Regions from separate parts of the Streptomyces sp. AHU1 genome, predicted to be linked through region 3. Evidence: riboswitches for the same ligand, from Rfam matches in the RefSeq annotation. Region 3 holds a riboswitch; each other region holds the start of a gene.
What was found. A riboswitch is a leader RNA that binds a small molecule or an ion and turns the genes downstream of it on or off. The one in region 3 is predicted to bind cyclic di-AMP.
Positions count from the first base shown of each region.

Region 1: linked by a shared signal. The riboswitch ahead of ACICHK_RS07565 (C40 family peptidase) and the one ahead of ACICHK_RS17140 (transglycosylase family protein) in region 3 are both predicted to bind cyclic di-AMP.
Region 2: linked by a shared signal. The riboswitch ahead of ACICHK_RS33185 (peptidoglycan DD-metalloendopeptidase family protein) and the one ahead of ACICHK_RS17140 (transglycosylase family protein) in region 3 are both predicted to bind cyclic di-AMP.

Region 1 covers NZ_CP174283.1:1,653,866-1,657,127, forward strand. The annotation lists gene ACICHK_RS07555 (ATP-dependent Clp protease proteolytic subunit) at 1-449, shown strand, start outside; gene ACICHK_RS07560 (hypothetical protein) at 446-751, shown strand; cyclic di-AMP (ydaO/yuaA leader) riboswitch at 1,089-1,285, shown strand; gene ACICHK_RS07565 (C40 family peptidase) at 1,289-1,762, shown strand; gene ACICHK_RS07570 (LysE family translocator) at 1,833-2,477, opposite strand; gene ACICHK_RS07575 (LysR family transcriptional regulator) at 2,588-3,262, shown strand, end outside.
Region 2 covers NZ_CP174283.1:7,487,829-7,491,090, reverse strand. The annotation lists gene ACICHK_RS33190 (SGNH/GDSL hydrolase family protein) at 1-188, opposite strand, end outside; gene ACICHK_RS33185 (peptidoglycan DD-metalloendopeptidase family protein) at 459-1,382, opposite strand; cyclic di-AMP (ydaO/yuaA leader) riboswitch at 1,387-1,544, opposite strand; gene ACICHK_RS33180 (tyrosine-protein phosphatase) at 2,185-2,982, shown strand; gene ACICHK_RS33175 (DUF6126 family protein) at 3,021-3,137, opposite strand; gene ACICHK_RS33170 (helix-turn-helix domain-containing protein) at 3,161-3,262, opposite strand, start outside.
Region 3 covers NZ_CP174283.1:3,833,648-3,836,909, reverse strand. The annotation lists gene ACICHK_RS17145 (transglycosylase family protein) at 155-1,081, shown strand; cyclic di-AMP (ydaO/yuaA leader) riboswitch at 1,265-1,458, shown strand; gene ACICHK_RS17140 (transglycosylase family protein) at 1,463-2,191, shown strand; gene eno (phosphopyruvate hydratase) at 2,533-3,262, shown strand, end outside.

The DNA of each region.
Region 1 (3,262 bases), 2.2 Mb from region 3:
ACATCAACTCCCCGGGCGGCTCCTTCAGCGCGATGACCGCGATCTACGACACGATGCGGTTCGTCACCTGCGACGTCGAGACGATCTGCCTCGGCCGGGCGGACTCGACCGCGGCGATGCTGCTGGCCGCCGGAACTCCGGGCAAACGGCTCGCGCTGCCGGGGGCCCGCGTCCTCCTGCGCCAGCCGTCGGTTCCGGAACCGATCGAGGGCCATCCGGGCGATCTGGCCGTCCAGGCCGAGGAATTGGTCCGCTCCCGCCGGATCCTGGAGGAGATGCTCGGGCGGCACACGGGGCAGAGCCCGGAGCGGATCGCCGCGGACATCGAGCGCGACAAGATCTTCGACGCGCCGGCGGCACGGGCCTACGGGCTGGTCGACCGGGTCGTCCCGAGCCGTAGGCCCGCGCGCCGGACGCCGGACGCCGGACGCGAGGTGAGCGGCCGATGATCCCGGACCTGCCCCCGCTGCCCGCGCTGACCCGTGCCGAGGCCGAGCTGATCGACCGCTACCTCGACGTGGTCGACCTGGTCGGCCGCATCAACCCGTCCCGCCCCGGAGACACCTATCGCGGCCTGAGGGCGGCTCAGGCACTGGTCGGCAAGGCGGAGGCGCTGCGGGACGCCCTCGCCCTGATGCACCAGCGGGGCGAGAGCGAGGTGCACGCCCCGACACTGGCCCAGGCCCTGCGGGTGCTCGGCGGGGAGCGGCGGGCGGCCAGGGTCACCGTGCCGCCCGGGTCCGGCAGTTGACGGACCCGCACCGGCGGGCCGGTACGCGCCGGAGCTCCGCGCCGTCCGGTCCGCGACTCAAACGGACCGGATGGTGTACCCCCCGATGGCGTATTTCCCGATCCCTTCCGGGACCCCTCCGAGTTGCGCAACGCGCGGACCGCGGAGGCCGGATGGGGCCCTTCACCGCAGGTGCGGGCCTCATCGATGTCTCCAACACGTGCTCGAACGCAGCTATGTTCACCCGAACGGGTGAGTGGTGAGTAAGCCCACAAAACGCCGATTCCGCTCGGATTTTCCGTCCCTCATGAGTGAAGATCCCTTCCGACGACAAGCCCCCGCCACAGCGGCGGGGCGGTCCGGGCGGACGCCGAGTCCTGCCGCCGCCCGGATGACCGGTCGACAGGAGTGGATCGGCAGGAGTGGAGGACCCAGCTAGACGGGCCGCCGGAACAGTTCCGGGCGGTCCTTGGGGTGAAGCCGCAACCGCGGCCGGGCAACTTCGCCAGCCCGAATCCGACAGGTCATCCTTCACAGGCGGCTGACGAAGGGTTGCGCATGACTGCGCTCAATCGTGTCCCGTCGCTGTGGACCCGGGCCGGTACGGCCTCGGCGCTCACCCTTGCCGCGGTGGGCGGCAGCCTCGTGGTCCCCGGCGCCGCAGCCGACGCCGAGGCGGCCACCGTTGCGACGAAGGCACTCCAGGTCGCGGCGTCGAAGCACGGCTCCCCCTACCAGTGGGGCGCCACCGGACCGCACCGCTTCGACTGCTCCGGGCTCACGCTCTACTCGTACAAGAAGGCGGGCAAGAAGCTGCCTCGTACGGCCGCGGCCCAGTACAACAAGACGCACCACGTCTCGGCCTCGCACCGCAAGGCCGGTGACCTCGTGTTCTTCCACTCGGGCCGGAACGTCTACCACGTCGGTATCTACGCCGGGAAGGGGAAGATCTGGCACTCCCCGAAGACCGGGGAAGTGGTGAAGCTCCAGAAGATCTGGACGAGGAGCGTCTGGTACGGCAGGGTCGGCTGACCCTCTCCTCCGGGGCGGCGGAACCCCGCCGCCCCGGCGCCGGCCTCCTCACGGCCGCCGTGACGCCCTCTCAGCTCCTCAGGGGCTCCAGCACCAGGACGAGGCCCAGAACGGTGAGGGCACCGCCGGTGAGCCCCGCCACGGCCCGTGCGGCCCGCGGTCCGCGCAGCCACCGTCCGAGCCGGTCCACCAGGAGCGCGACCGCCGGGAACCACACCAGGGCCAGGGCGACCACGATCAGCGCGAGCAGCAGGGTCCGCGGCATCGCGGGGCTGCCCGCGGGCACGAACTGCGGCAGCAGGCTGAGGAAGGTGACGGGCGCCTTCGGGTTGAGCGCGTTGGTGACGAAGCCCTGCCGCAGCGGACGCGCGCCCCGGCCCGTCCCCCGCGTCCCCGCCTCGTACGGCGACGCGGCCGGGCCCGGCTCCCCCGGACGGACCGACGGGCGGAGCGTGCGCAGGCCCAGGTACAGCACGTAGGCCCCGCCGAGCAGTTGGAGCGTCCCGAAGAGCGCCGGCACGGCGGTCAGGACCGCGGCGACCCCGGCGACGGCGAGCGCGGTGTGGATCAGCAGCCCGCCCGCGATGCCGAGGGCGCACGCGAGACCGGCCCGGCGGGAGACGAGCGCGTTGCGTACGACGACGGTGAAGTCCGCTCCGGGCATGGCGACCATGCCCGCGGCGACCCCCGTGAAGGCGATGAGCTGTGCGTCCATGCCCCCAGGCTGCCCGGCACGGACCTTCAGCGGGTATGTCGAATATCCTGGGCCGGTATTAAGCAGTCGTTTAGACCCGGCAGGGTGCCGCCGGATCCGGGAGGGGCGCGATGTACGACCCGACGCGGCTCGCGGCGCTGGTGGCGGTCGCCGAGGCGGGGTCGATCACCCGGGCCGCCGAGCGCCTCGGCTACACCCCGCCCGCGCTGTCCCAGCAGGTGGCGAAGCTGGAGCGGGAGACGGGGACGACACTGCTGGTGCGCTCCCATCGCGGGACCCGGCTCACCGGCGCGGGCGAACTGCTGGTCGTACGGGCCCGCCGGGTCCTCGACGAGATGGAGCTGGCCCGGCACGAACTGGCCCGTCTGACGGGGCTGTCGGGCGGCACGCTGCGGCTCGGCACCTTCCAGACGGCGGGCATCCATCTGCTGCCGCCCGTGCTCACCGCCTTCCGCCGGGCCCACCCGGACGTGGCGCTCGCGGTCGCCGACCACGAACCGCCGCACGGGATCGCGGCGGTCGCGGCCGGCGAGGTGGACCTGGCGCTCACCCACACCTACCAGCCCGCCCCTCCGGTACCGCTCCCCCCGTCCGTGGGCGTCGAGCCGGTCCTGGTCGAGGAACTGGTGCTGGTGACCGCTCCCGGTCACCTTCTCGCGGGCGGTTCGACGCGGCTGCCGCTCTCCGAGCTCGCCGGGCAGCCGCTGATCAGCATGGCCCCGGACCACCCTCCCCGGCAGGGCGTGGAGGCCGCGCTCGCCGAGGCGGGGGCCACGCCGGCCGTG
Region 2 (3,262 bases), 3.7 Mb from region 3:
GTCTCGACGATCTGGTCGAGCAGTTTGCCGCGCACCGCGAGATTGGTGTAGTCGAAGTCGCCTTCGGGCCTGCGGTCCGCGAGAAGTACGGCGAACCGGTCGGCCCAGCCGACGAACGCCCCGTCGGGCCCAGGGTCGCCGACGCCCTCGGTGAAGCTGTCCCCCACCGCCACGTACGACCCGATCACTGATCTGTTGTCACTCTTCGAATCGTCTGCCACGTCGAGCCATGATTCACCTTTCGATGTGAGCTACGCGACCGTAGGGAAGGGTTGACTGACGGTGAGATAAGCCACTCGCCAAGCGTTGGTCAACTCCGGAATAAGGCTCGCATCAGGGATGTTGAGGCAGCGATCACCCGGAAGCCCGTGCCGCGGGACCACCGAAGGCCGGACCCCGGGGATCGTGGGGTCCGGCCTTCGGACATTTTCCTGCCGTCAGGAGCAGGAGACGGGGGGTCAGCCCACCGCGACACCGTGCGAGCGCAGGTACGCGACCGGGTCGACGTCGGAACCGTAGTCCGGCGTGGTGCGGATCTCGAAGTGCAGGTGCGGTCCGGTCACGTTGCCGGTCGCGCCGGAGAGGCCTATCTGCTGCCCCTCGGTCACGGTCTGCCCGGCGGAGACGGACAGCGACGACATGTGGGCGTACTGGGAGTACTTGCCGTCGGCGTGCTGGATGACGACCTGGTTGCCGTAGGCGCCGCCCCAGCCCGCGGAGACGACGGTGCCCGCGGCGATGGACTTGATCGTGGTGCCGGTCGGGATCACGAAGTCCACGCCCGTGTGGTAGCCGCTGGACCACATGCTGCCCGCCACCTTGTAGCCGGTGCCGACGGAGCTGCCGCCGACCGGCAGGGTGTAGCCGGAGGAGCTGTCGGCGGAAGCGGAGGCGGTTGCGCCTGCGGCCGGGGTCTCCTGGGCGGGCTTCGCCGGAGTGGCCTCCTGGGCGGGCTTCGCCGAAGTGGCCGCCTTGGCGGACGTGTGCGTGGCCGAGTGGGCGGCCGCGTGGGCCTTCCCGCCGAGCGACAGCTTCAGACCGGGGTGGATCAGCGACGGGTCGCCGCCGATGGCGGAGCGGTTGTCGGAGTAGATCTTCTTCCAGCCGCCGCTGACGTTCTGCTCGTCGGCGATCTTCGAGAGGTAGTCGCCGGACCTCACCGCGTACGTCTTCGTCGTGGTGGCCGGAGCCGCCTTCTCGGCGGGGGCGGCGGCCGGGGCCTTCTCGACGTGGTGCGCGACGGCGGTGGCCTGGGTCGCGGCGTGGGCGCCCGTGGCTCCCATCAGGGGCAGCGCGAGTGCGGCGCCACCGGTTCCGGCCACGGCGATCGAGCGGCTGAAACGAGGGGACTTGGGACGGCGATGCTTACCCTTCGCGGGCATGGCGGATTCCTCTCCGGCGCCTGCGGGGTGAGCTGTCGGGTGCGGGCTGGAGATGCCCGGCCGCGTCGCTGCGCGGCTGTACCCCAAGCCTGTTCCGGGAACCGGACCAGGCACGGAACCTGTGGGTCCCCCGCTCCTGCCGTGTACGGGTGAGTGTGCGGACTCCGGGCGGCGGCAGGATTGGGCGTCCGTCCGGATTGAGGCAGAACGTAGGCGACATGAGAGCGCGTCGACAACTATGGGCGGTTTCTGTGCGCTCGTCTTTCTTGATCCATGCCGAGATCACCGTCACCCTCCGTGGAACGACGATCTTCCGGGCCTCCCAATCCGTCTGGAAAAAATGGTGCGTTGAGAAGCGAGGGCGGCAACGCATCGTCACGAATATGACGCTCCTCACGCGACTCATCCCAGCGGCCCTTATTCCAGGGCCAGTTGTAATGAAGGTGCCTATTCGGACAGAACGACCAGATGCGACGCGAGCGGATAACCGACGCATTCGACTCTCCAGGCAGAGAGGCACTCGAAACGGTGCTCTAAATGCCCCACTTCAGGGAGATTCGCCCGCACCACCCGCTCGATCCGGTCCCGCGATCGGAGCCCCCTTTAAATCGAACGTGAATTCGATCGCGTGAGCCTCCGGGACGGCGTCACCGGGTGCGTCCCGACCGCGAGCCGGCGCCTGTGGACAACTCATTGCCCGAGGAACCCATGTCGTATCGTCGAGAGCGCGAGCCGGCACAACCGCCGACGAGCGGCGCCGAGTCCGTTCCGGCGACGCCGGAGGCCGAATGGGAGGAACCCCGTGACGCAGCAGATCCCGTCGACCGAGCCCGAGCTCGGCGGAGTGCGCAACTTCCGCGACGTGGGCGGACTGCCCACCACGGACGGCCGGCGGGTGCGCTACGGGCACCTGTTCCGCAGCGGTCACCTCGCGCACGCCACGGAGGAGGACGCCGCGTTCCTCGCCTCCCTGGGACTCCACACGATCTTCGACTTCCGCAATGCCGCGGACCAGAAGCTGGAGGGCCCGGACGTCGAACTGCCGGGCGTGCGGAACGTGAACCTCCCGCTGAGCGACCCGGCGGACGGCAGCGAGTTCTGGAAGATGGTCCGCGACGGCGAGATCGACCAGCTCCGCGGGATCCTCGGCGACGGCAAGGCCGCGAACCGGATGATCAACTCCTACCGCACGATCATCAAGGAGCGCACGGCCGAGCACTCCCAGGTGCTGCACGCCCTGGCCGACGACAGCGTGCCCGCGCTGATGCACTGCGCGGCGGGCAAGGACCGCGCCGGGCTGTCCATCGCGGTCACCCTGCTCGCCCTCGGCGTCGAGCGCGAGGCGATCGTGGCCGACTACCTGGAGTCGAACGCCACGCACCGCCGTTACAAGGTGCACCGCAACGGTTCCTCGGCCGGCGCCTACTCCCCCGAGGTGATGGAACTGCTCAGCCCGCTGTTCGACGCGCGCGCCGAGTACCTGACGGCCGCGTTCGAGACGATCGAGGCCACCTGGGGCGGCGTCGAGGCCTATCTGGAGCAGGGGCTGGGGCTGACGCCGGAGCTGCGGGAGCGCCTGCGCGCGCGGCTCCTGGACTGAGCCGCGCGCCGGGGCCGGGCCCCCGCCGGGCCGGGCCCCTACTGGTTCTGCGCGCCCAGCGTGAAGAGCAGGTAGATGAAGGCCGCGAAGAGGTGGCCGACGGCGACGTAGATGATCAGCCGCACCCACAGGGCGCGCGGGAACCTGTCCTCCATGGACCGGCGGGGCGTGGGTTCGGTCATGACGTCTCTCCCGGGGTGGGGTGGCCCGTCGCCGTGCCGAGGCACAGCGCGGCGACGGGGCTCTGCAACAGGGTGTGCACGAAGAGGAGCTCGGCTCC
Region 3 (3,262 bases):
GACTACCTTCACCCATCAACGCGGCGCCTGCGCTTCTCGCTTGGCGGGAGCCGCGTTGCTCCCCCGCTGTCGCTCGAAAGGCTCTCGCATGCTCTCCGGGAACGGCCGTCACCGTCGCCCTCGTCAGGCCCCGGCACTCATCGTCGCCGCAGGGGTGACCGGATCGGCGATCGCCATCCCGTTGCTCGCCGCGGCGAGCGCGAGCGCGGCCGACGGGAACACCTGGGACAAGGTGGCGCAGTGCGAGAGCGGTGGCGCGTGGAGCTCCAACCAGGGCAACGGCTACTACGGCGGCCTCCAGCTCGACCAGGCCAACTGGGAGGCGCACGGCGGCCTCGAGTACGCCCCGACGGCCGACCAGGCCAGCCGCTCGCAGCAGATAGCCGTCGCCGAGAAGGTGCTCGCCGACTCGGGTCTCGCGGCCTGGCCCACCTGTGGGCCGCTCTCCGGGCTCGGCAAGGGCTCGGGCGAGGTCAGCGTCGACACGGGCGTGGCCGGCGACTCGTCGAACACCGGGGGCGAGTCCGGCTCGTACGTTTCGTCCGGCCTGGCCACTTCGCCCAGTTCGTCCCCTTCGGCGGGTTCCTCCGCTTCCGCCGGTTCGGATGACTCCTCGGACGCGGCCGACGGCACCGCGAAGCCCAGCGCCTCGCAGAGCTCCGACGACTCGGACGCGAAGGCCGGCAAGAGCGGCAAGAACGGCAAGAACGGCAAGAACGGCAAGAGCGACGAATCGGCCAACTCCGGACGGAAGGAAGCCTCTTCGGACGCCTCCGCCACGCCGGGCGCCGGCACCGGGCGGCACCGCGGCGCGGACGCCGCGGAGAGCGCGGCCGACAGCCGTGCCGAGGCCTCCGCCGGGCGGCACGCCGCGAGCACTCCGGGCCTCCCGAGCGGTGCCGTCGGCAACTCGTACATCGCGGAGGTCGTGGACAGCCTCTGGAGCGATTCCGCCTCTTCCGACTCCGGGGACGAGGGTGGCGAGCTGCTCACCGTGGACAAGGTGGCGGCCGACAGCGGTCCCGGCCTCGTCGTCCCTGGTCGGAGCATTGCCGCCGACGCCGAAACGGCCCAGAACTAGCGGGAGTTCGCGTCATAGTTCGCTGTGGAATGTCCTATTTGGCGCAAGTGAGACATGAGTCTCAGAAGCCCTGATCGTCTTTGAATTTCCCTCGGTTCACTGCTTACGGTCGTGACCGCTCGCCACAGCGGGCCCCGACGGTCGCAACGCCGAATCCTGCCGACGGCCGTACGGGAACAGTCGTCGCGTCATGCGCCGTGGGCAGGAGCGGGGGACCCAAGGTAAGCGCCGGGACCGGGAGTTGAGAGACGCCCGGGAACGGCTTGGGGTGAAGCCGCGTGCCGGACGTCCTGGAGACGGGACCGAAGGCGTGCGGCCGGGCAACTCAACCGGCCCGAACCCGACAGCTCACCTCGCAGGCGTCGGTGAGGGGATCACTCCATGCTGTTTTCCGGCAAGGGCAAGCACCGTCGTCCCAACAAGGCCACCCGTGTCGCCGCGATCGCCGGCGTCACCGGCGCCGCCATCGCCGCCCCGCTGATGGCGGCCGGCAGCGCCTCCGCCGCCACCGCCTCCGAGTGGGACGCCGTCGCCCAGTGCGAGTCCGGCGGCAACTGGTCGATCAACACCGGCAACGGTTACTACGGCGGCCTGCAGTTCTCGTCCTCCACCTGGGCCGCGTACGGCGGCACCGCCTACGCCGCGACCGCCGACCAGGCCTCGAAGTCGCAGCAGATCGCCATCGGCGAGAAGGTCCTCGCCGCGCAGGGCAAGGGCGCCTGGCCGACCTGCGGTGTCGGCCTGTCGAGCACCCCGTACGGCGGCGGCTCGGCCCCGGCGGCCCCGTCCACCCCCTCCTCCTCGTCGTCGAGCGGCTCGCAGAGCGCTCCCGCCACCCGTGCGACGGAACAGCCCTCCACCCGTACGGCGGAGCAGCACGCCGCCCGTTCCGCGGAGCGCCCCGCCGTCCAGAAGACCGTCACCACCCCGACCGGCAAGAAGGTCAAGAAGGGCGACGGCGAGTACAAGGTCGTCAAGGGTGACACCCTCAGCTCGATCGCCGAGAAGAAGCACGTCAAGGGCGGCTGGCAGAAGCTGTTCAAGCTGAACAAGGACATCGTCGCCGACGCCGACTTCATCTACCCGGGCCAGCAGCTGCACCTGCGCTGAACGGTGCGGCAGGCGGGCTGACGTGGCCGTCCTCGGCGGAGGACGGCCCCGGCCCCAGCTCCGGTCGGCGTCTTCCCGGCCGAGGGCCGCTCTCTCGCGCGACCTCCGTACCGGAGGCCCGCGAGGCCCCGTCCCCACGGGCTCCCCGCTCCGGCGCGTGTTCCCCCGCACGCGCCGGAGCGGGGTTCTTTTTATTTCCTTTTTTTGTTCCGTTCAGGAACAATACGTACGCTCGGTTTCGCCCGAGGGGCGGTCGGTCGCTGGCCGATCCCCGTGGGCCGGTTAGGCTCATCCCACGGGGCTGCCGAGCCCCGCGTACCGCGTCACATCCCATAAAGGAGATGCTCGTGCCGTCCATCGACGTCGTCGTAGCCCGGGAAATCCTGGACTCCCGAGGCAACCCCACGGTCGAGGTCGAGGTCGGCCTCGACGACGGCAGCACGGGTCGTGCCGCCGTCCCGTCCGGCGCCTCCACCGGAGCCTTCGAGGCCATCGAGCTCCGCGACGGTGACCCCAACCGCTACCAGGGCAAGGGCGTCGAGAAGGCCGTCCTCGCCGTGATCGAGCAGATCGGCCCGGAGCTCGTCGGCTACGACGCCACCGAGCAGCGCCTGATCGACCAGGCGATGTTCGACCTGGACGCCACCGACAACAAGGGCTCGCTCGGCGCCAACGCCATCCTCGGCGTCTCGCTCGCCGTCGCGCACGCCGCCTCCGAGGCGTCCGACCTGCCGCTCTTCCGCTACCTGGGCGGCCCGAACGCGCACCTGCTGCCCGTTCCGATGATGAACATCCTGAACGGCGGCTCGCACGCCGACTCCAACGTGGACATCCAGGAGTTCATGATCGCCCCGATCGGCGCGGAGTCCTTCTCCGAGGCCCTGCGCTGGGGCACCGAGGTCTACCACACCCTCAAGTCCGTCCTGAAGTCCAAGGGCCTGTCCACCGGCCTCGGCGACGAGGGCGGCTTCGCCCCGAACCTGGACTCCAACCGCGCCGCGCTCGACCTCATCCTCGAGGCCATCAAGCAGGCCGGTTACGTCCCCGGCGAGCAGATCGCGCTCGCGCTCG